2 regions of the Cronobacter dublinensis subsp. dublinensis LMG 23823 genome follow, and region 2 is predicted to be linked to the other one. Evidence: predicted binding sites of a transcription regulator. Region 2 holds the regulator's gene; the other holds the start of a gene.

The links. The regulator CRP, encoded in region 2, controls carbon source genes, mostly activating them, when cyclic AMP is high. The targets are predictions, from matches to a motif close to ATGTGANNNNNNTCACAT.
Positions count from the first base shown of each region.
Region 1: the regulator CRP is predicted to act here: its motif matches at 9,659-9,676, upstream of AFK67_RS04480 (beta-galactosidase).

Region 1 covers NZ_CP012266.1:960,806-973,130, forward strand. The annotation lists gene AFK67_RS04430 (hypothetical protein) at 1-111, shown strand, start outside; gene AFK67_RS04435 (GlxA family transcriptional regulator) at 354-1,334, shown strand; gene gap (type I glyceraldehyde-3-phosphate dehydrogenase) at 1,413-2,423, shown strand; gene AFK67_RS04445 (RidA family protein) at 2,465-2,869, opposite strand; gene AFK67_RS04450 (TetR/AcrR family transcriptional regulator) at 3,012-3,599, shown strand; gene AFK67_RS04455 (SDR family NAD(P)-dependent oxidoreductase) at 3,997-4,914, shown strand; gene AFK67_RS04460 (TonB-dependent receptor) at 4,950-7,103, opposite strand; gene AFK67_RS04465 (YncE family protein) at 7,167-8,243, opposite strand; gene AFK67_RS04470 (LacI family DNA-binding transcriptional regulator) at 8,489-9,565, opposite strand; gene AFK67_RS04480 (beta-galactosidase) at 9,812-12,325, shown strand, end outside.
Region 2 covers NZ_CP012266.1:4,072,190-4,084,514, forward strand. The annotation lists gene AFK67_RS18925 (ABC transporter ATP-binding protein) at 1-1,498, shown strand, start outside; gene AFK67_RS18930 (nicotinate phosphoribosyltransferase) at 1,526-3,016, opposite strand; gene prs (ribose-phosphate diphosphokinase) at 3,028-3,885, opposite strand; gene AFK67_RS18940 (NUDIX hydrolase) at 4,081-4,800, shown strand; gene AFK67_RS18945 (hydrolase) at 4,875-5,891, shown strand; gene AFK67_RS18950 (YheU family protein) at 5,892-6,110, shown strand; gene AFK67_RS18955 (phosphoribulokinase) at 6,159-7,028, shown strand; gene AFK67_RS18960 (OsmC family protein) at 7,085-7,489, opposite strand; gene crp (cAMP-activated global transcriptional regulator CRP) at 7,798-8,430, shown strand; gene AFK67_RS18970 (YccS/YhfK family putative transporter) at 8,496-10,580, shown strand; gene argD (bifunctional acetylornithine/succinyldiaminopimelate transaminase) at 10,581-11,801, opposite strand; gene pabA (aminodeoxychorismate synthase component 2) at 11,888-12,325, opposite strand, start outside.

The sequences.
Region 1 (12,325 bases), 1.3 Mb from region 2:
GCCGCCAGCAGCACGATGGATTACGGCTACAGCGACGGCGCGCCGGAACTGCGTGACTTACTGGCCGAAGCGAAGGAACACTGCGAACGCGACTGGCAATCGCGCAAGTAAGGCTTGCCCCGCTGCGCTGGCAGCGGGAACCCTTTCTGACAATAACGCGGCCTCGCGACACCACCGCGCCCGTTCTCCCGTCTCTACTTTTTCCGCTTCGCGTATTTCCCTGCGATTGTCCTTATTTCATCACGGGTTATCCCTGTTGACGGCCGCAGAGTTCACGCACGCGACGCTCAGAATACGCCGGGCGGTAAAGCGCTCATGTTGACTTAATTTGTATAAAGCGTATTTTTCAGGACATGAAAACGATTCTGATCATCGCCCCGGAAGGGGGCATGCTGCTTGAAGCGACCGGCATCGCGGATATCTTTACCCGCGCCAATCAGCTGCGGCCCGCGTCCGCGCCTGAGCCGCATTACCAGGTGACGCTCGCCACCACGCAGCCGCACCACGTCATTCACGGCGCCTCCGGCTTTAAGCTGCTGGCGGAGCATCGCCTGTGCGATCTCGCGCCGCAAACGCCGTTCGACACGATCATGGTGACTGGCCGCGGTCTCACGGAAGAGGAGGGCGATCAGGTGGCGCAATGGCTCGCGCAGGCGGCCCCGTATGCCCGACGCGTGGTCTCGGTGTGCGGCGGGGCGCTGCTGCTGGCGCAGGCCGGTCTGCTGGACGGGCGACGGGCCACGACCCACTGGCGGATGCTCGATACGCTCGCCGCGCGCTTCCCGGCGGTGACCGTGGAGCGCGGGCCTATCTATGTGCAGGATGGCGACATCTGGACCTCCGCCGGTGTCACGTCGGGCTTTGATCTGACCCTTGCGCTGCTGGAGGAAGACGGTGGGTTTGAACTGGCGCGCAACGTCGCGCAGGAGCTGGTGATGTACCTGCGCCGCCCCGGCGGGCAGTCGCAGTTCAGCCGCTACTTGCTGACGCAGGCGAAAACGCCCGGCCCGATCCGCGACCTTCAGGGGTGGATCCTCGAAAACCTGGCGCACGACCTCAGCGTCGAGCGGCTGGCGGAGCACGTGGCGATGAGTCCGCGCAATTTCACCCGCGTCTTTACCCGTGAAACCGGCGTGTCGCCCGCGCGCTATGTCGAAGAGGCGCGCCTTGACGCCGCCCGCCAGCGGCTGGAGCAGGGGAGCGAAAGCGTTGAGCAGGTCGCCACCCTGTGCGGCTTCGGCAACGGCATTAACCTGCGGCGCGTCTTTGAGCGCAATCTGCATCTTACCCCGTCTGAATACCGCGAACGCTTCTGCGCCCGCGTTCTGGCGTAAAGTGATCTAATCTCGTCATTTACGCCATCTCTCCTCTGTTACACACTCTCTACAGAACGTTAACAGAGGAGCTTTATCATGGTTAAGGTTGGCATTAACGGGTTTGGCCGTATCGGCCGCAACGTATTACGCGCCGCGCTGGGCAATGAGGCGTTTCAGGTGGTGGCGATTAACGATCTCACCGACAGCAAAACCCTGGCGCATCTGCTCAAACATGACTCCCTGCTCGGCACGCTGCCTGCGACCGTAGAGGCGGGCGAGGGCGAACTTAAGCTCGACGGGCGCGCCATTCGCGTCTTCTCCGAGCGCGACCCCGGCAATATTCCGTGGAGCAGCGTGGGCGTAGAGATTGTCATCGAAGCCACCGGTTTCTTCACCGATAAAGCGCAGGCCGAAGCGCACATCACGAAAGGCGGCGCGAAGCGTGTCATCATCTCGGCACCGGCCAAAAACGACGACCTGACCATCGTGATGGGCGTTAACCATGAGCAGTACGATCCGGCGCAACACCGCGTGGTCAGCAACGGCAGCTGCACCACCAACGGCCTCGCGCCTGCCGCCCAGGTGCTGCATCAGCAGTTTGGCATCCGTCACGGCCTGATGAACACGACGCATGCTTACACCAACAGCCAGGCGCTCCACGATCAGCCCGAGAAAGACCTGCGCGGCGCCCGCGCGGCGGCGCTCTCCATCGTGCCTTATTCCAGCGGCGCGGCGAAGGCGATCGGCAAAGTGATCCCGGAACTGGATGGTCGCATGACGGGCTACTCTTTGCGGGTGCCGGTGCCGGTCGTCTCGATTGTCGATCTCACCGTCACGCTTGAGCGTGATGTCACCGTGGAAGCGGTCAACGCCGCGTTCCTGAACGCATCCCAGGACGGGCCGCTAAAAGGCATTCTCGGCTACAGCGACGAGCCGCTGGTCTCCAGCGACTACCGAGGCGATCCGCGCTCGTCCATTATCGACGGTCTCTCGACGCTGGTGATTGGCGGCAATATGGTCAAAATCCTCGCTTGGTATGATAACGAATGGGGCTTCTCCAACCGGCTGGTGGATCTGGCGCTGTTCATGGCGCGCCGTGGGCTGTAACGCATTGCTGCTGAAAAAGGATGGCTGATGCCATCCTCTTTTTATGCGCGCGGCGCGTCCGGGATGCGGGCGATCACCTTGATTTCAAAATCAAACCCCGCAAGCCAGGTGACGCCGACGGCGGTCCAGTTCGGGAATGGCGGCTGCGGGAAAATAGCCTGCTTGACCGCCATAATCGTCGGGAACTGGTTTTGCGGATCGGTATGAAAAGTGGTGACATCCACCAGATCGTCAAACGTACAGCCCGCGGCGGCGAGCGTCGCGCGCAGGTTCTCAAAGGCGAGGCGCACCTGGGCGTCGAAATCCGGCTCAGGCGTGCCGTCGGCGCGGCTGCCGACCTGCCCTGAGACAAACAGCAGGTCGCCGGAACGAATAGCGGCGGAGTAGCCGTGTTCTTCATAGAGCGCATGGCGGTGAGCGGGGAAAACAGGTTCACGGGCAATCATAGCGGTTCCTCTTATCGGTCAGGCGCAAGGCGGATGCAACGCGCCGGTTATTGATTTAATATACGTGGCGTATGTGAATAATAATCATACATACGCCGCGTATGTCAATTGAAATACGATCCGTATGTGAAATGGAGGAGTTATGGCTGCAAGACGCCGCATCGACACGATGGAAGAAAACCGCGCGAAGCTCATTGCGGCGGCGCGTAAGGGGTTTGCCGAAAAAGGCTTTGCCGCCGCCTCAATGGATGAACTCACCGCGAGCGTCGGCCTGACGCGCGGCGCGCTGTATCATAATTTCGGCGATAAAAAAGGGCTGCTCGCCGCCGTGGTGGCGCAGGTGGATGGCGAGATGGCGCAGCGCGCGAAGGCCGCTGCCGCGAACGCCGGCGATGACTGGGCGACGCTGCTTGCCGAAGGCGTGGCGTATATCCGGATGGCGCTGGATGAAGAAGTGCGGCGCATCGTGCTGCTGGACGGCCCGGCGTTTCTCGGCGATCCGGCGCAGTGGCCAAGCCAGAACAGCTGCCTTGATGCCACGCGCCAGACGGTTATCCGTATGATGGAGAGCGGGGTTATCAAACCGGTCGATCCCGACGCCGCCGCGCGGCTGCTGAACGGCGCGGCGCTCAATGCCGCGCTGTGGGTGGCGGCAAGCCCCGATCCGCAGCAGGCGCTGCCGAAGATGATCGACGCCTTTACGCTGCTGGCAGGCGGTCTGCGCGCCTGAGTGGGCTGCGTTTATGCGAAAAAAGGATGGCTTGGGCCATCCTTTTTTGTCAGCGAAATCGAAAAAATTGATAAGTCGCGACGGGTTTCTTTCAGTCCAGACGTCACAGCGAGGATTGACGGTATAAAACAGGCTGACAATGACAGAAGCGAAAGCCCACCAGAGCATACAGTTGTTATTATGATTTTTAGTAAGCATCGGGGAATAACAATGGCACTGACCGGACCCCTTTATACCCCGTTCCCCTTAAACGAAGCCGTTTTAATTTCAGGGTTAGCGGGCAGCTAAAAAACCATCCTTTTTGCGTTCTGCGCATCCCGGTCCAGACTAAAAGCGGGGCTGCGCCGTCCTGCAAGCCTGTGGCGGTGCGGCAATCTGCTGATTAAAGGGGGCCGGTATGTCTGAAGAGCGAATGATCAACACCACCATCGTCATCACCGGGGCGTCGAGCGGTTTTGGGCGTGGCGCGGCGTTAGCGCTGGCGAAACGCGGCGCGAATGTGGTGCTGGCGGCGCGACGGGGTGAGGCGCTGGAGGCGCTGGCGCAGGAGATCAACGCCGGTGGCGGCCACGCGCTGGCGGTGGAGACGGACGTCAGCCAGCCTGATCAGGTGGAGCGTCTGGCGCAGGCGGCGATCGCGCGCTTCGGGCCGATTAACGTCTGGATCAATAACGTCGGCATTGGGGCGCTCGGCTGGTTCTGGGAGATCCCGTTGGCCGATCACGAACGTCTGGTGGATGTAAACCTCAAAGGCGTCATCTACGGCGCGCACGTAGCGGTAAAACATTTCATTGCCCAGGGCTTCGGCGTGCTGATCAACACCGGCTCCGTGGACAGCGAAGTGCCGCTCGCGTTTCAGTCGAGCTACGCCGCCACCAAAGCGGCGGTCCTGAGCCTCGGGCGCACTATCAACGAAGAGCTGCGGCTCAATGACTATAACGACATCAAAGTGGCGACCATCATGCCGTGGGCGGTGGATACGCCGTGGTGGACCCACGCCGCCAACTATACCGGCCACGCGCCGCGCATGGCCGCGATGGACTCGCCGGAGAAAGTGATCGACGCGATGGTCAAAGCCTGCTTCAAACCGGAAGAGGAGATCCCGGTGGGCTGGAAGGCGCGCTCGTCTAACCTGTCGCACCATCTGTTCCCGGACATGACCGAGAAACTCTCGGCGAAGGTGATAAGCCGCTCGGTGGAAAAAGCGCAACCGCTGGCGCCAACGACCGGTGCGATTTATCAGCCGATGGCCGACACGACGACCATCGACGGCGGCATTCGGGCGCGCATGAAGGAAGAGGATAAAGACCGCTAAAGGTGAAACCCGCCGGGAGGCCCGGCGGGTGCGGCTTAAAAATCGTAGCTCATGGAGAGTTTCAGCGTGCGCGGTTTGCCCTGATAGAGGTAAATGCCGCTGCTTTCCACGGTCGACCAGTATTTCTCATTGGTGACGTTATCGATGCCCGCGCGCCACGTCACGGTATTCTGCTGATCGTTAAGCGTCATGCGGTAACGCACGCCGAGATCGAGCGTGGTGAAGTCGTCCAGCTTGCGGGTGTTGGCGGCGTTAACGTACTGCTCGCCGGTGTGGTTCACCCAGGCGCTGGCGGTCAGCCCCTCGACCGGCGCGATATCCACCTCGCCGCCCACGCGCATCGCGAAGCGCGGCACGCCGACGGCGTCGTGACCGTCATTCGCGCCGTCTTTGGTGCGGGTCATTTGCGGGTCAATCCAGGTGGCGCTGGCGTTCAGGCGCAGCCCCAGCACCGGCTCGCCGAAGAGGTTCAGCTCCACGCCGCGGTTGCGCTGCTCGCCGCTGAGCGCGTAGATATTGGTGACGCTGTCCTGGGTGGCGACGGGCTTTTTGATTTCAAAGGCGGTCAGCGTGCCGCCGAGCCGCCCGAAGTCAATTTTCACGCCTGCTTCATTCTGCTTTGAATGCAAAATGCCGGTGCTCTCCCCGTAGTTGGCGGCGGTAGCCGGCGCGCTGCCGCCAGGCTCCAGCGATTCGGTATGGTTGGCGTAAAGCGATACCTGTTCGGTCGGCTTGTAAACGATGCCGTAAGTCGGCATCCAGCGGCTGTCGTTAAAGCGCGAATCGAGAGTTTCATCGCCCGTTTTGGCGCTGTATTTGCGCACCACCACTTTCTGATGGCGCGCGGCGACCGTCAGCAGTACCCGGTCATCCAGCACGCCGAGCGTATCGCTCAGCAGCCAGCCCTGGGTGCGCGAGCGGCCGGTGGTCGGCGGCGAGCCGTAGTTGCCGCTGGCGCTGGCGTTGGGCGGGCGGCCCACGTCGCGCGGATCGTAAATATTGACGGTTTTGGTGGTTTTCGCCATGCGCCAGGCCGTGGCGTCGCGGCGCGCGATGGCCGAATACCCCAGGTTCACCTGATGCGAAATAAACCCGGTGTCAAAGCGCCCGCGCACGCCGCCCATCCCGCTGGCATTATCGATAATTCGGTTGGTATCCATGCGACCCATCGTGGCGTCGCCGTCGGCGTTAATCAGCCGCGGTGTGGCGTACAGCCCTTTCTCATGGCTGTGCTGGCCGCCGAAGCCGCCATAGAGCGTCCAGTCGTCGGCGAGCGCATACTCAGCGCGCGCCATGCCGAACTGGCTTTCGAGATCGCTGTAAACCCAGTCCTGGCTGTAATTCTGCGTTGCTTTCGGCACGGCCGGAATGAAATCGACATTGCGAACATCCACCCCGATTCGCCCGCCGTGGAAGCCCTGTTTCTGATAACCCAGATCGAGCGAGGTTTTGAGGCGATCGCCTTTATAATCCAGGCCGACGGAAGCAAAGGTAGTGCGGCGCTTTTCATTATCCACCGCCGTCTCGCCTTCGCGCTGCACCAGGTTTACGCGCACGCCGAACTGGTCCGTCTCGCCGAAACGCCGTCCGGCATCCAGCGTGACGCCCGCCTGACGTGCTGAGGTGTAATCGACGCCAAGCCGGGTGAGCGGCAGGGCGTCGGCATGTTTCGGCTCAAGGTTGATAACGCCGCCCACGCCGGTGGTGGACGCGCCGTTGACCAGCGCGTTGGCGCCTTTGAAGATCTCGACGCGGTCAACCATCGCCATCTCCACCACCTGACGCGGCATCACGCCGCCAAGACCGCTGAAGGTCATGTCGTCGCCTTCCAGCGCAAAGCCGCGAATGCGGTAGGTCTCCTGGAAGTTGCCGTAGCCCTGCACGTTCTGCACGCCCGCATCGTTACGCACCACGTCAGCGACGGTGCGCGCCTGCTGATCTTCCACGAGCTTTGAGGTAAAGCTGATGACGTTAAACGGCACGTCCATCGCGCGCTGCTCGCCGAGCATCCCGAGCCGCCCGCCGTGCGCCACCTGACCATCCAGATAGGCGGGTGGCGGCGTGTCGCCGCCCGGCGTAAACGCCTCGCGGGCGGCCTGCACCACGATAGTCTCTTCCGCGTGCGCGTAAGACGCGGCGCAGCCCACGGCCATCGCCAGCAGCGTCTGGCGTAACGTTACGTGTTTCATCCCCGAGGTTGTCCTGTCATTATTTTTGTAAGGAAACGGGCCCCTTGTCGGGCCCGTAAACGGTTATTTCAGGTCGATGCGCACCACCTGCTCCGGCCCTTTGGTGGAGTGGTCTTTGTTAAAAGGCTGTTTGACGGTGACCCACAGCGTCTGGCCATCTGGCGAGAGCAGCAGGCTGTTCGGATTCGGCGGCAGATCCCACTGCTTTTTCACCTTATAGGTGGCGGCGTCAAGGCTCAGGAGTTTTCCGCCGTCGCGCCGGGTGATGTAGATCTCCTGGCGCTGCGGGTTGAATTTCACCGCCAGTGAATCGCCCACGTCGAGCTGTTTAATGACGTCGCCGCTGCGGATATCCAGCACCAGCGTGGTTTTCGCTTTCGAATTGTCGGTGACGAACAGGCGGCCGGTCGCCGGATCTTCCGCCATGTTCAGCAGCAGCGCCGGTTTGTCGCCAAGCGGTTTCCAGCGCTTCTCAATGCGCTGCGTGGTCGGGTTGATAACAAGAATTTCGCCGCCGCCGTTCGCCGCGTAGATCCGTTGCGTGGCTGGGGAGAAGTGCAGGCCCGTGACCCATTTGCCCGCGTTTTTAATGCGTTTTTTAAGCTTCAGCGTTTTCGCGTCAACCACCCAGATCACCGCCGGATCGGCGACGGCACCGACATACAGCATGCCGTCGTGCCAGAGAATTTCACGCGCCCCGGACGGGAAGCCTTTCTCGTTACGCTCGCCAAACAGCAGGCGACCGGTGATTTTCCCGGTGGCGGTGTCGAGCGCGCTGATGCCGCCATCGAGCGAGTTGGTCACCCAGACCGTTTTACCGTCCGGCGCGGTGGCGATGCCGAAATTTTTCAGGTCGGTATGGGTTTCGCCGAGCGTGATCAGCGACTGCGGATCGAGCCTGTAAATTACGCCGCCCTGCACGTCCTTAAACGACTGCGCGGTGGCGACATAGAGCGCGTTGCCCGCCGGGCTTAGCGCCATCTCATACACGCCGTAAGCGAGTTCGCGCTTCACGAGGTGATCGTGCTGGGTGTGTGCTGCGGGAGCCGGAGCGGTGGCCGGGGCGGGGGAAGGGTGTGTCGCGCAGCCGATAAGGGCGAGCGTCACCAGCAGCGCCAGGGCGCCGGTCTTGTGGTTCATCAGACAACTCCATTTGGTTTAACTTATTGTCAGATAACGCAAAAGGGGATTTTCCCGGCGTCTGCGCCAGCGGATCCTGCCATAAACTGAAACACCCTTTCACAGAAGTTGAGAATGTTACTAATAATCATTTGCAATTGAAAGCGAAAATCATCGGCGCGAACAGGCCGCTAAAAGGCAGGGAAAATGCGCAAAAGAGGAAGGAAATAACCGTAAACGCCAGAGTGGGGTCTCCGGCGTCGTGCTCAGCACTCGCGCAGCGCTTTCACCAGACGCGCCATCTCATCGAGCAGGCGCTCGCGATCGGCGTGACGGTCGCGCAGCGACGTGGTGGAACGGCGTTCGATGAAACGCGTCGGCAGCAGCGTCGAGCCGCCGTCGCCGTGACCGGTGAGGCGCGCCACCATCCGGCGCACCGATTCCGCGCCGAGGCGGTTGAAATCCTGCTCGACGGTGGTGAGCGGCGGAATGAAATAGGCACTGTCCGGCGTGTCGTCATAGCCAATCACCGAGACATCCTGCGGCACGCGCAGGCCGAGCTCGTCCAGCGCGCTCATCGCGCCGAAGGCCATCTGGTCGTTAGCCACCAGCAGCGCGGTGATGTCGCGCCGCGTGCGAAACAGGCTGAGCGTCTGCTGCCAGGCATCTTTCGAACTCCAGTCGCCGTGCAGCAGCGCGCAGGCGCGCAGGCCGCGCTCCGCCAGTACTTCCTGCCAGCAGGCGAGACGCATTGCCGAGGCGACCGAATGCGCGGGCCCTGCGAGTAGCGCTACCTGCCGATGCCCGGCATCAAGCAGAAACTCCACGCTCTGGCGCGAGCCGTCGCGCGGATCAAAGCTCACGTGAAACACGTCGCTGTCGGCGGGCACGTCGAGAAACTGGCACAACAGATCGCTGTTTTGCGCCGCGAGTGTCGCCGCCGCGTCGGCCCCGAGCGGCAGGTTGATGATAACCCCGTCCACTTTCTGCGCGCGCATCTCATTTAGCGAGCGTTGCAGCTCCTCCAGCGCGCCGGTTTCCAGGGTGGCGATCACCACGCTGTAGCCCGCCCGCGCGGCGTGGCTTTTAATGGCGGCGGCAATCTGCGACGGCGCGTGGAGCGCGAGAGAGACGGTAATAAAACCGAGCGTGCGGGTGGCTTTGCCCGCCAGCAGCTGCGCGCTGCGGTTTGGCACAAACTGTAACGCCTCCATGGCCTCCAGCACCCGCTGTCGGGTGGCGGGCGACACCAGCGCCGGTTTGTTAAGCACGCGCGACACCGTCTGGTGCGACACCCCGGCCTTCTGCGCCACGTCATCCAGCGTGCTGAGTCGTTTTTTCATCGCCTTTCCTCTGCCTCTCGTCGGCGCAATGATCGGTGATGGCGGCGGCGAAAGTCAATTTCTGGCGTGAAATGTCGTGCGCTAACATTATCGGTGTGATGAAGATCCCATTTCTGGATCCATTCATGGCTGTGATGTGATCCAGGTTCTCATTCTGAAAAGCCGCTGTTCGCGATCCGCCCGGTTTCCCGCCATGCTGATTATCAATGTTAGCGCACGACATTTTTTGATTTCCAGGGAACCATCATGACAGAAAACCCCACCACCACTGCTTTTAACGAGCTGCAGACGCGCCCGCTGGCGACCATCCTTGCCCGTAACGACTGGCAAAATCCGGCTATTACCAGCGTGAACCGCCTGCCTTCCCACACGCCGCTGCACGGCTGGCGTGACGCCTGCCAGGCGCGCCGGGGCGACGCCTCCGACGCCGTGCTGTCGCTCGACGGCGAGTGGCAGTTCAGCTTTTTCTCAAGCCCTCATCAGGTGCCGGATGTCTGGCTGGCGGCCGATCTCACGGATGCCCGAGCCACAACGGTGCCGTCGAACTGGCAGATGGAAGGCTATGACACCCCGATCTACACCAACGTGCGCTACCCGATCCCGGTCAACCCGCCGTTTGTGCCGGACGACAACCCGACCGGCTGCTATTCGCGCGATATCGACGTGCCGCAGGCGTGGCTCGAAGCGGGCCGCACGCGCATCGTCTTCGGCGGCGTGAACTCGGCGTTTTATCTCTGGTGTAACGGGCAGTGGGTGGGGTACTCCCAGGATAGCCGTCTGCCAGCGGAGTTCGATCTCACTGACGTGCTGCACGCGGGCCGCAACCGCCTGTGCGTGCTGGTGCTGCGCTGGTCGGACGGCACGTATCTGGAAGATCAGGATATGTGGCGCATGAGCGGGATTTTCCGCCCGGTGAGCCTGCTGCATCTCCCGGAGCAGGCCTTCGCAGACGTGCGCGTCCATACCGAGCTTGCGCCATCGCTGCGCCACGCCACGCTGTTTAGCGAGGTGGAGGTGACGTCCGCCGCGCGCGGGCTCAGCGTCAGCCTGGCGCTGTGGCACGGCGACACCGAAGTGGCGAGCCAGACGCGGGCGCTCGGCTCCGCCCCGATTGATGAGCGCGGTAACTACCCGGAGCGCGTGACGCTCTCGCTCGATGTCGACAATCCGCTGCTCTGGAGCGCCGAAGCGCCGCACCTCTACCGCGCGGTCGTGACGCTGCTGGACACTGACGGTATGGCGTTAGTCTCCGAGGCGCACGACGTCGGCTTTCGTCGCGTGGAAATCCACAATGGCCTGCTGACGCTCAATGGCCAGCCGCTGCTTATTCGCGGCGTCAACCGCCACGAGCATCACCCGGAAAAAGGCCAGGCGGTGGATGAGGCGGCGATGGTGCAGGACATCCTGCTGATGAAGCAGAACAACTTTAACGCCGTGCGTTGCTCGCACTACCCCAACCAGCCGCGCTGGTATGAGTTGTGCAGCCGCTACGGGCTTTACGTGGTGGATGAAGCGAATATCGAAACCCACGGCATGGAGCCGATGAGCCGCCTGTCGGATGACCCGGTGTGGCTTGGCGCCTACAGCGAGCGCGTCACCCGGATGGTGAAATGCAACCGTAACCACCCGAGCATTATTATCTGGTCGCTCGGCAATGAGTCGGGCAACGGCGCGACCCACACCGCGCTCTACAACTGGATCAAGCATCAGGACCCGACGCGCCCGGTGCAGTATGAAGGCGGCGGGGCGGATACGCGCGCCACCGACATCATCTGCCCGATGTACGCCCGGGTAGAAACGGATCAGCTTATCCCGGCGGTGCCGAAATGGTCGATTAAAAAGTGGATCTCGATGCCCGGCGAAACCCGCCCGCTGATCCTCTGCGAATACGCCCACGCGATGGGCAACAGCCTCGGTAATTTTGCCGACTACTGGGACGCGTTCCGCCAGTATCCGCGCCTGCAGGGCGGGTTTATCTGGGACTGGGCCGACCAGGCCATCACGCGCGTGGAGCCGGACGGCAGCCGCTGGTGGGCCTACGGCGGCGATTTCGGCGACACGCCGAACGACCGACAGTTCTGCATGAACGGGCTGGTCTTCCCGGACCGCACGCCGCACCCGGCGCTGTATGAGGCGAAGCATCAGCAGCAGTTCTTCCAGTTCCGGCTGGTGAGCGAAAGCCCGCTGCAAATCGAAGTGACCAGCGAATACCTGTTCCGCGACAACGACAACGAGCGCCTGGTCTGGAGCGTCGAGGTGCGCGGCGAAACACGCATCAGTGGCGAAACCGCGCTGGAGCTTGGCCCACAGGAGAGCTGCGTGCTGACGCTCAGCGAGAACGGCTTTAGCGCTCAGGCGGGCGACGACGCCATCTGGCTGCACGTGCGCGTGGAACAGCCGCAGGCGACGGCGTGGTCGCCGGAGGGGCATCTCAGCGCCTGGGCGCAGTGGCCGCTTGCCGCGCCGCTGGCGCTGCCCGAACCGCCGGTGGCGGGCGAAGCGCCCGCGCTTGAGATAGCCGACGCGGAATTTGTCATCCGCCATGGGCGTCAGGTCTGGCGCGTCAGCCGCGCCAGCGGGCTGCTTACCCAGTGGAGCGACGACGGCGAAGATCAACTGCTGACGCCGCTTGCCGATCAGTTTATTCGCGCGCCGCTGGATAACGATATCGGCGTCAGCGAAGTGGAACGCATCGACCCGAACGCCTGGGTGGAGCGCTGGAAAGCGGCGGGGCTGTATGACGCCGAACACCGCTGCCTG
Region 2 (12,325 bases):
CAGCAATGAACAGCTGACGCGCCCGGTGAGCGACTTCTCGGGCGGCTGGCGTATGCGTCTTAACCTCGCGCAGGCGCTGATTTGCCGCTCTGATCTGCTGCTGCTCGATGAACCCACTAACCATCTCGATCTCGACGCGGTCATCTGGCTGGAGAAATGGCTGAAAAGCTATAACGGCACGCTGATCCTTATCTCGCACGACCGCGACTTCATGGATCCGGTCGTGGATAAAATCATTCATATCGAACAGCAAAATATGTTCGAGTACACCGGCAACTACAGCTCGTTTGAGCGCCAGCGCGCCACGCGTCTCGCCCAGCAGCAGGCGACCTACGAAAGCCAGCAGCAGCGCGTCGCGCATCTGCAAAGCTTCATCGACCGCTTTAAAGCCAAAGCGTCCAAGGCGAAGCAGGCCCAGAGCCGCATCAAAATGCTGGAGCGCATGGAGCTGATTGCGCCTGCGCATGTCGATAACCCGTTCCACTTCAGCTTCCGCGCGCCGGAAAGCCTGCCTAACCCGCTGCTGAAGATGGAAAAAGTCAGCGCCGGTTATGGCGAACGCACCATTCTGAACTCCATCAAGCTCAACCTGGTGCCCGGCTCGCGCATCGGCCTGCTGGGGCGCAACGGCGCGGGTAAATCAACGCTTATCAAACTGCTGGCGGGCGAGCTGGCGCCGGTCAGCGGCGATATCGGCCTCGCCAAAGGCATCAAACTTGGCTACTTCGCGCAGCACCAACTGGAATTTTTACGGGCCGACGAGTCGCCGCTGCAACATCTGGCGCGCATCGCCCCGCGTGAAACCGAACAGCAGCTGCGCGACTATCTCGGCGGCTTCGGCTTCCAGGGCGATAAAGTCACGGAAGCGACCGAACGTTTCTCCGGCGGCGAGAAGGCGCGTCTGGTGCTCGCGCTCATCGTCTGGCAGCGCCCTAACCTGCTGCTGCTTGATGAACCGACCAACCACCTCGACCTCGATATGCGCCAGGCGCTCACCGACGCGCTGATCGAATTTGAAGGCGCGCTGGTGGTGGTCTCGCACGACCGTCACCTGATTCGCTCCACCACCGACGATCTCTATCTGGTGCATGATGGCAAGGTCGAGCCTTTCGACGGCGATTTGGACGACTATCAGCAGTGGCTGAGCGACGTGCAGAAGCAGGAGAACCAGGGCGACGATGCCAGCCGCGAGAAAGACAACGGCAACAGCGCCCAGGCGCGTAAAGATCAGAAGCGCCGCGAGGCGGAGCTGCGCACCCAGACGCAGCCGCTGCGCAAAGAGATAACCCGTCTGGAAAAAGAGATGGAAAAGCTCAACGCCACGCTCGCGGCCGTTGAAGAGAAGCTCGGCGACAGCGCCATTTACGATCCGGCTCGCAAAGCGGAGATGAATGAATGCCTGCAAACGCAGGCGAAGACCAAAGCGGCGCTGGAAGAGTGCGAAATGGCGTGGCTGGACGCCCAGGAGCAGCTGGAAGCGATGCTGCAAAACGACTAACCGGGCCCGCAGGCCCGGTTGGCTTGATTAACGCTGCGCCGCCAGCCGCTGGCGCAGCGTTTCCAGATGTTCCACGCCGTGCAGTTTGCCATCCAGGAAGCGGGTTTTCAGCTCGCCCTGCTGTTCCTGCTCCAGCGTCTGCTCGTCAAACAGCTGATACTCCCCTTCGTTGTTACGCTCCACCCGCAGGAGGCCGCGCGCTGAACGTTTCAGACCGTTGTCGGTTTTCGGCTCTTTGAAAATCATGCGGCCGACGCCGTTCACTTCACCGTAGGTGGCTTTCATCGCAAAGCCGAAGGTGTCGCGGGTGTTGTACTGGTAGGTAAACGAACCCACGCCGAACACCACGTTCGAACTGGCGAAGCCTTTCGCCGCCAGACGGCGCAGGATCTCTTCGGCGCGTTCCAGGGTGATGGAATCGCCGTAAATCAGGCCCACGTGCGGGTCGAGCACTTTAAAGCCTTTATCATTCACTGTGCCGCCGAAAATCTCCCACAGCACTTCTACCGAGCCTTTCTCTTCCGGCGTGCGGTCAGCGCGGGTGTCGTCATCCGCGCCGGTGCCGCACAGGATCTCTACCGGGTCGCCGCTGTCCGGGCGGAACACCACGCGGCCGTCACGCGCCATGATCTGCGTTTTCAGCTCCCGGGTATACTCGGTGATAACGCGCCAGTAATCCCAGGTATCGGACACAATCGAGACAAAGCCGTTCGGGTAGAGAGAGCAAATCAGGCGGCGGAACGTCTCGATCTCGCTCTCTTTCTCGCCCATGCACATCACGCTGTGCTCGGTCGCCGGAATAGAGGCGGCAATAAAACATTCCTGTCCCTGGGTGTAATAATCGCGGGCGTAGAGCATCGACGGAATATTATCGGTGCCTTTAAAGCTCAGCAGATGGCCGCTGCCCGCCTGCGCGGTATCCTGCAAGCCCGACATCCCGCGAAAGGAGAAGTCGTGGCACTGGAAATCCAGGTGGCTTACGTCAGAGCAGGTTTTCTCTGCCCAGTGTTCGCAGATTTTACGGTAGTGGTGCGCAATCGTGGCGTTGGTGGACGATTTCCACAGCTCCGCGGAGAGCACGGTTTCCAGGTAGTTCACCAGCCAGAAAAATTCCGGGATCGTGTTGGTGATGGTCAGCACCGGCACTTTCATCGCCACCTTGCTGCCTTCATCCAGCGCTTTGATATGCAGCGGCAGATAACCGAGCTGATGCAGCGCGCGAATATGATCTGCGCTCACCGCGCCTTTGCCGATATAGCTGTCCATCACGGCCTGATATTCGTCGACCACTTCCGCCTGCGGGCGGGCGAAAAACTGCTCGTTAAAGAGATCCACCAGGAACCACTGCAGGAATCCTTGTAAACCGAAGAACACCAGCTTGCCGTCCGCCACCGGAGAGTGGAAATGATTATCGCTGCGTGGCGTGAAGTTGGAATACACTTTGGTGGTGCCAGCCGGATACTGTTCGCGATGCGACACTTTGTAGCCATCAATAGCCAGAATCGGATTCATCTTCATCTCCCTTCTCCTTACGCGTTATAAATAGTATTGATATCAATCATTTCTACCCGATCCTGCGCCAGTGTCGCAGGCGCGAAAGAGGTGGTCGTATACAGCTGGTCAATGCCGTTATTCAGCAGGTTCTCGACGCCTTTGGAAAATACGCCGTGGGTAACGTACAGGCTGACGCTGCGGGCGCCCGCGTCGCGCAGCACCTGGGCGGAGCCGATAAACGTGCCGCCCGCGTCGCACAGGTCATCGACAATCAGCACCGCCTTGCCCTGCACATCGCCATCTACCAGACGAAAGCCAGTCAGCGCGCCGGTGGCGACATTGCGCTGTTTGGTCAGCGTGGCGAAGCCTTCAGCCCCGACCGCCTGCGCTACCGCGTGGATTTTTTTCAGCGCGCCGGCGTCCGGCGCGACCAGCATCAGCTCACCGGCCTTCAGGGCACTGACGAGCGTCGGGCTTTGCATCAGGCAGCGCTCCTGCGGGATGGCCACGAGATTATCGATGGCGGCCGCGGCGGCTTCACTGTGTGGATCCAGCACCAGCACTTTGTCGAAACCGAGCGTGTTTAGCTGGCGGGCAAACACTTTCAGCGCAAAGCTGTCGCCCGGCTGCATATGTCTGTCCTGGCGGGCATACGGCAGCCACGGCAGTTCCAGATGGCTGAAGCGGACATCGCAATGCTGACGTACTGCGTCGGTCAACTGCGCCAGCAGCATAAAGTCGTCCATCGTTTTCATGGCGGCGGCGCGAATACGCATCAGCGAGGCGACGCGAGGCAGCTCGCCGGTCACTTTCGCCCATACGGCGCCGTCAGGAAAACGCCCGGTCTGTGTTGCTATCTCTTGTCCGTCTACCATCAGTTGCGTCTGCATCATGTTCGCCCCGGTTAATGAGTTAATGTCCTTGCGACACATTTAATATTGTCCAAGAGACACTAATAAGCAAGCGAAAAATTCGCCGGCGTGGTTAAAAAATAGCATGTTGCTGAAAAATAAAGCAATAAAGGTTTGCTTTGCCCCGCTCTGTCGGGCTGGTAAACTTGTCTCTGAGACAATTAAACGGAGCGGCGCATGACCACTGAAGCAGAATATCTGGAAAACTACGATCCTGCGCGGTTCCCTTCGCCACTGGTAACCGTGGACAGCGTGCTGTTCACCCTGCATGACCAGGCGCTCTGTGTCCTGCTGGTGCAGCGCGCGCGTCAGCCGCAGCAGGGGCGCTGGGCGTTGCCGGGCGGCTTTATCGATATGCAAAAAGACGCCTCAACGCACGCCACGGCGCTACGCAAGCTGACCGAAAAAACCGGCGTGCGCCCGTCATGGCTGGAGCAGCTGGAGACCTTTTCCGGCCCGGATCGCGACCCGCGCGGCTGGAGCCTGACGACCGCGTGGTTTGCGCTTATCGCCTGGGTCGACTGCCAGCCGCATATCGCGTCGGTCAGCGATGCGCAGTGGGTGCCGGTGACGGCGCTGGATACCCTCGCGCTGGCGTTCGATCACCGCGCGATTATCGAGGCGGCGCTGCGCCGCTTACGCCAGAAGACGATGTACTCGCTTCTGCCGGTATACTGCCTGCCGGAATGCTTTACCCTGAGCCAGCTGCAGGAGGCGACGGAGATTATTCTCGGCCAGCCTATCCAGCGCAAAAGCCTGATCCGCCGCTTTGAGGCCTCGGGCATGTTTGAAGAGACCGGCGAGAGCGTCGCCACCGGCGCGCGTAAAGCCCGGCTCTGGCGGCGCAAGCCGGATGCGGATATTCATCTTTTCTCGCGCAATTTGCTGGCTGAGTGATCCGCATCAAACCATCAACAAAATGAATAACAATCGTTATAGTAGTTAGCGAACTAACCAACAGACAGCGTGCCATGGCCGACATTACCCCCGCAGAACTCCCTGCACTGAACACCGATTCTTCACACTTTCAGCCAATGCCGGGAGTCAGCAATCCGCATCTGCAAACCATGCTGCCGCGCGTTCTGCGCCGCCGGTTGCAGTTTGAGCCGCACTGGCAGCGGCTCGATTTGCCGGACGGCGATTTCGTCGACCTCGCGTTTAGCGAAAACCCGGAACAGGCGCGCCATAAGCCGCGACTGGTGGTGTTCCACGGACTGGAAGGCAGCCTGCACAGCCCCTATGCACACGGGCTTATCCACGCAGCGAAACAGCGCGGATGGCTCGGCGTGGTGATGCATTTTCGCGGTTGCAGCGGCGTGCCGAACAAATTGGGACGTATCTATCATTCAGGCGAAACCGAAGACGGCACCTTTTTCCTGCGCTGGCTCGATGAACGCTTCGGCACGGTGCCGACAGCGGCGGTCGGGTACTCGCTCGGCGGCAATATGCTCGGCTGCCTGATGGCGGAGATTGACGCCGCCTTCCCGCTTACCGCCGGGGTCATTGTTTCCGCGCCGTTTATGCTGGAGCACTGCTGCAATCATATGGAAAAAGGGTTTTCGCGCTTTTATCAGTTCTATCTGCTGAACCTGCTGAAAGCCAACGCGACCCGCAAGCTGAAGGCCTGGCCTGGCACGCTGCCCGTCGACCTCGCCCAGCTTAAACGCCTGCGCCGCATTCGCGATTTCGACGATCTCATCACCTCGAAGATCCACGGCTACCGCGATGCCGTCGATTATTACCAGCAGTGCAGCGCCCTGCCGCGGCTCGCGGCGATTACTCGTCCGACGCTGATTATCCACGCCAAAGATGACCCGTTTATGGATCATCATGTGATCCCCGACACGACCACGCTGCCTGCTAATATTGAGTATCAGCTGACGGAGCACGGCGGTCACGTGGGCTTCGTCGGCGGCACGCTGCGTCAGCCGAAAATGTGGCTTGAGCAGCGCATTCCTGACTGGTTAACCCCTTATCTGGACCGATAAATGATCATTCCCTGGCAAGACATCGCGCCCGACACGCTGGAGCGCCTGATTGAAGCCTTCGTCTTGCGCGAAGGCACCGATTATGGTGAACATGAACGCTCGCTTGAGCAAAAGGTCGCCGATGTACGGCGTCAGTTGCAAAGCGGCGAAGCCGTTCTGGTGTGGTCTGAACTGCACGAAACGGTCAATATCATGCCGCGCTCGCAGTTTCGCGGTTAACGTTGCCAGGCGGAGCCTTGCCCCGCCGCTTCAGGGAGTTGTCTCGCTATGTCTGCCAAACATCCGGTTATCGCCGTCACGGGCTCCAGCGGCGCGGGCACCACGACCACCAGCCTCGCGTTTCGTAAAATCTTCGCCCAGCTGAATCTTCACGCCGCCGAAGTGGAAGGCGACAGCTTTCACCGTTATACGCGCCCGGAAATGGACATGGCAATTCGCAAGGCGCGCGATCTGGGCCGCCATATCAGCTATTTCGGCCCGGAGGCGAATGATTTCGGCCTGCTGGAGCAAACCTTTGTGGAATACGGCCTGACCGGCAAAGGGCAGTCGCGCAAATATCTGCACACCTACGATGAAGCCGTGCCCTGGAACCAGGTGCCGGGCACCTTTACGCCCTGGCAGCCGCTGCCGGAACCGACCGACGTGCTGTTTTATGAAGGCCTGCACGGCGGCGTGGTGACGCCGCAGAACGACGTGGCGAAGCATGTCGATTTACTGGTGGGCGTGGTGCCTATCGTCAACCTGGAGTGGATCCAGAAAATGATCCGCGATACCAGCGAGCGCGGGCATTCCCGCGAGGCGGTGATGGACTCCGTGGTGCGTTCGATGGAGGATTACATCAACTACATCACGCCGCAGTTCTCGCGCACGCATATCAACTTCCAGCGCGTGCCAACGGTGGACACCTCTAACCCGTTCGCCGCCAAAAGCATTCCGTCGCTCGACGAAAGCTTCGTGGTTATCCATTTCCGCAACCTGGACAATATCGATTACCCCTGGCTGCTCGCGATGTTGCAGGGCTCGTTTATTTCGCACATCAATACGCTGGTGGTGCCGGGCGGCAAAATGGGGCTGGCGATGGAACTCATCATGCTGCCGCTGGTGCAGCGACTGATGGAAGGCAAGGAGATACAGTAACGCCGTATCGATAAGCCGTTGGGCGGGTCAGCGCAGCGCCGCCCGCCGTCACACGCTTACCCTTCTGTCACTTCGTACGAATGGGTAATATTCACGCCCTTGCCAAGCATCAAGGCGACCGAACAATACTTCTCCGCCGACAGGTCTACCGCACGCGCAACCGCCGCATCTTTCAACTCTTTACCCGTCACAACGAAATGCAGGTTGATATGCGTAAACAGGCGCGGCGCCTCTTCGCGACGCTCGGAGGTGAGCTTCACTTCGCAGTCGGTCACGTCGTGACGGCCTTTTTGCAGAATAGAGACCACGTCGATCGCGCTGCAGCCGCCGGCGGCCATCAGCACCATTTCCATCGGGCTCGGCGCTTTGTCGCCGGAGTTGCCATCCATCAGGATCTGGTGCCCTGACGCCGACTCGCCCAGGAAGGTTAAGCCTTCCACCCATTTCACTCGTGCGTGCATGATAATCGCTCCAGGCTATTCATTTTACTGACAGATTACTCGGCCCCGTCATAAGAGGCAACGGAAGGCGACCTGCGTCAAGCTGAAACGAGACAACAGGAGACACCTGTGAAAAGCTATGCTAAAACAGTCTGGATGCAGCGGCGATACATTGATGTTACGCATGTATGCAGAGGAGAGACAATTTATCGGCTGCGACGTCCACGGACAGCCAACTTCCCTGGATGCGGGAAGATGATGATTGCAAAGCCAGACAGGGGTTACGCGCCCTGTCTTTGGAGCCAGTTTAAAACAGAGGATAACCGCGCATGGTGCTTGGCAAACCGCAAACAGACCCGACTCTTGAATGGTTCTTGTCTCATTGCCACATTCATAAGTATCCATCTAAGAGCACGCTGATTCACCAGGGTGAAAAAGCGGAGACGCTGTACTACATCGTCAAAGGCTCAGTGGCAGTGCTGATCAAAGATGAAGAGGGCAAGGAGATGATCCTCTCGTACCTGAACCAGGGAGACTTCATCGGCGAACTGGGTTTGTTCGAGGAAGGTCAGGAGCGCAGCGCCTGGGTTCGCGCTAAAACTGCCTGTGAAGTGGCTGAGATCTCTTACAAAAAATTCCGTCAGCTGATTCAGGTAAACCCGGATATTCTGATGCGTCTCTCTTCGCAGATGGCGCGTCGCCTGCAGGTCACCTCTGAAAAAGTCGGTAACCTGGCGTTCCTCGACGTGACGGGCCGCATCGCGCAGACGCTGCTGAATCTCGCCAAACAGCCGGACGCCATGACTCACCCGGACGGCATGCAGATCAAAATCACCCGTCAGGAAATCGGCCAGATCGTGGGCTGCTCCCGCGAAACCGTGGGCCGTATCCTGAAGATGCTTGAAGATCAGAACCTGATCTCCGCGCACGGAAAAACCATCGTGGTTTACGGAACCCGCTAAGGTTCCTGAAAAAAACGGCGTGTCGCTTCGGTAACACGCCGTTTTTGTTTCTATACTTCTCCCCTATGTGGCGTCGTCTTATCTATCACCCTGAAATCAATTACGCTTTGCGGCAAACGCTGATCTTAAGCCTGCCGGTCGCAGTGGGATTGCTGCTGGGTCACTTACAACAGGGGCTGTTGTTCTCGCTGGTGCCCGCGTGCTGCAACATTGCCGGTCTCGATACCCCGCATAAACGCTTCTTCAAACGGCTCATCATCGGCGCGTCGCTGTTTGCGTTAAGCAGCCTCGCCGTGCAGTTTCTGCTGTTGCAGGCGGTGCCGCTGCCGCTCATTCTGCTGATGCTGGCGCTGCTGCTCGGCGTGACAGCGGAAATCAGCCCGCTGCATGCACGCCTGTTGCCCGCATCGCTTATCGCGGCGATTTTCACGTTAAGCCTCGCCGGGAATATGCCCGTCTGGCAGCCGATGCTGCTCTATGTTCTCGGCACGCTCTGGTATGGCGCGTTTAACGGCTTCTGGTTCTGGCTATGGCGCGAACAGCCACTGCGCGAGTCGTTAAGCCTGATTTATCAAAGCCTCGCCGACTACTGCGAGGCTAAATACAGCCTGCTGACGCGCCATACCGACCCGGAGCAGGCCTTGCCGCCCCTGCTGGTGCATCAGCAAAAAGTGGTGGATCAGATAAGCCAATGCTATCAGCAGTTGCAGATGCTGGCCGCGACCCGACAGAACGGCTACAAGCGCCTGCTGCGCGCCTTTCAGGTGGCGCTCGATCTCCAGGAGCATATCTCGGTCTCGCTGCATCAACCCGGTGAAGTGCAAAAGCTGGTGGAGCGCAGCCACGCTGAAGAGGTGCTGCGCTGGACGGCGCAAACCGTGGCGACGCGCCTGCGCACGCTCTCCGACGATATCCTCTATCACCGCTATTCGCGCCGCTTCACGATGGACAAGCAGATCGAGGCGCTCGCAAAAATCGCCCGCCAGCACCCTGACAACCCGGTCGGGCAGTTTTGCGAATACCATTTCAGCCGCATCGCCCGTGTGCTGCGTACCCAGCGCCCGCTTTATGCCCGCGATTTAATGGACAACGGTCAGCGCCGCCTGCCGCTCCTGCCCGCGCTGAAAAGCTATCTGTCGTTCAAATCGGCGGCGCTGCGCACGGCGGCGCGGCTTGGCGTGATGCTCGCGGCGGCGGGCCTGCTGGCGAGCGTGTTTCAGCTGCCGAAGCCGTACTGGATCCTGATGACGGTGCTCTTTGTTACGCAAAACGGCTACGGCGCGACGCGGGTGCGCATTCTGCACCGGGCGGGCGGCACGCTCGCCGGGCTTATCATTGCGGGCATCACGCTGCATCTGAACGTGCCGCAGGGCTATACGCTGCTCGGCATGCTGCTGGTGACGTTAATCAGCTATCTCATTATCCGGCGTAATTACGGCTGGGCGATGATTGGCTTCACCGTGACGGCAGTCTATTCGCTGCAACTGCTGACGCTCAACGGCGAGCAGTACATCGTGGCGCGCCTGATAGACACGCTGACAGGCTGTCTTATCGCCTTCGCGGGCATGGTCTGGCTCTGGCCGCAGTGGCAAAGCGGCCTGTTGCGCCAGAATGCGCACGACGCGCTGGAAGCCGACCAGGAGGCGCTGCGCCTGATCCTGAGCGACGATCCGCAGCCCGCGCCGCTCGCCTGGCAGCGAATGCGCGTCAACCAGGCGCATAACGCGCTCTATAACTCGCTTAATCAGGCGATGCAGGAGCCGGGCTTTAACAGCCAGTATCTGGAGGATATGCGCCTGTGGGTGACACACAGCCAGTTTATCGTCGAGCACATCAACGCGATAACGACGCTGGCGCGCGAGCAGTCCTCGCTGACGCAGGAAACGGCGGCGCGCTACTTACAGGCCTGTGAAATCGCGCTGCAACGCTGTCAGCAGCGGCTGGAATATGACGCGCCGGGCGAGACGCAAAACGAGGCGGTGCTGGAGGGCGAAGAGGTATTGCCGGAAGGGCCGCTCAGCGTGATGGAGCATCACCTGCTGCGTATTCTCGATCATCTGCGCACCATGCACACGATCTCTTCCGTGGCGTGGCGCCAGCGGCCCCACCACGGCATCTGGCTCAGGCGGCGCCTGAGCCAGTCACGCTGATTAGCCGTTCACCACGCGCGCCGCCGCGCGGGCAAAACGGGCCATGCCTTCGTCAATGTCGGTGCTCTCCACCAGCAGCGACGGCGCGAAACGCATCACGTCCGGCCCGGCGTTAAGCACCATTACCCCCTCGGCTGCTGCCGCGTAGAGCAGATCGCGCGCTCGTCCGTGGAAAGCGGGTGCCAGCTCGGCGCCAATCAGCAGGCCCAGACCACGGATATCGCTGAACAGGCCGTACTGCTCGCCGGTTTTCTTCAGATGCTGCACGAACTGTTCGCGCTTGTGCGCCACACCGTTCAGCACGTCCGGGGTATTGATAATATCGAACGCCTCGCCCGCCACCGCGCAGGCCAGCGGGTTGCCGCCATACGTGGAGCCGTGGGAGCCGACGTGAAACGCCGAGGCCACCTCATGCGTCGTCAGCATCGCGCTCACCGGGAAGCCGCCGCCCAGCGCTTTGGCGCTGGTGAGGATGTCCGGCGTCACGCCGTAGTGCATATAGGCAAAGAGCTTACCGCTGCGGCCCATGCCGCACTGCACTTCATCGAATACCAGCAGCGCCTGATGGGCGTCGCACAGTTCGCGCAGGCCGCGCAGAAATTCCGGCGTCGCGGCGGTCACACCGCCCTCGCCCTGTACCGGCTCCACCACGACCGCGCAGGTGTGGTCGTCCATCACCGCTTTAACCGCGTCGAGATCGTTAAAGGGCACATGGATGATATCTGCCGGTTTCGGGCCGAAGCCGTCGGAGTATTTCGCCTGGCCACCCACGGAGACGGTAAACAGCGAACGTCCGTGAAAGGCGTTATAAAACGCGATGATTTTGGTTTTGTATGGGCTGTGACGCGTGATGGCGTAATGACGGGCCAGCTTGAACGCGGTTTCGTTGGCTTCGGTGCCGGAGTTCATAAACACAACGCGCTCGGCGAACGTGGCGTCCACCAGCTTTTGCCCCAGGCGCAGCGCGGGTTCGTTGGTGAAAACGTTACTGGTGTGCCAGAGCGTTTCGCCCTGCGCTTTCAGCGCCGCCACCAGCCGCGGGTGGCAGTGGCCGAGCGCCGTCACCGCGATGCCGCCGGCGAAGTCGACATACTCGTTGCCCTGCTGATCCCAGACGCGGCTGCCCTTGCCTTTCACCGGAATAAATTCAGCCGGTGCATAAATTGGCAGGATCACTTCATCGAAGGTGGCGCGCGTAATTGCTGTTTTTTCAGTTGCCATTTCATGCCCATCCAGTAAATGTGCCATCGCACATGAAAAGATAAGCACAAAATATGAATAAAAAATCACTAAAAGGCAATAAAAATTCAGCGCGTCAGAAAGTTCGCCAGGAGCTGATGGCCCTGTTCGCTCAGAATGCTTTCCGGGTGGAACTGCACGCCTTCCAGCGCCAGATGGCGATGCCGGATGCCCATGATTTCGCCCTCGTCTGTCCAGGCCGTTATCTCAAACTCGGCGGGCAGCGTGGCGCGGTCGATAATCAGAGAGTGGTAGCGGGTCACGGTTAGCGGGTTATTGAGCCCGGCGAACACGCCCGTGTTGTTGTGCCGGATAGCCGAGGTTTTGCCGTGCATGACGTTCTGCGCGCGCACGACCGCCGCGCCAAATGCCTGGCCGATAGCCTGATGGCCGAGACAGACGCCGAGAAGGGGCAGACGCCCGGCGTAGCGGCGGATGACTTCCAGCGAGATACCGGCTTCATTGGGCGTGCAGGGGCCGGGAGAGATAACGATATGCGCAGGGGC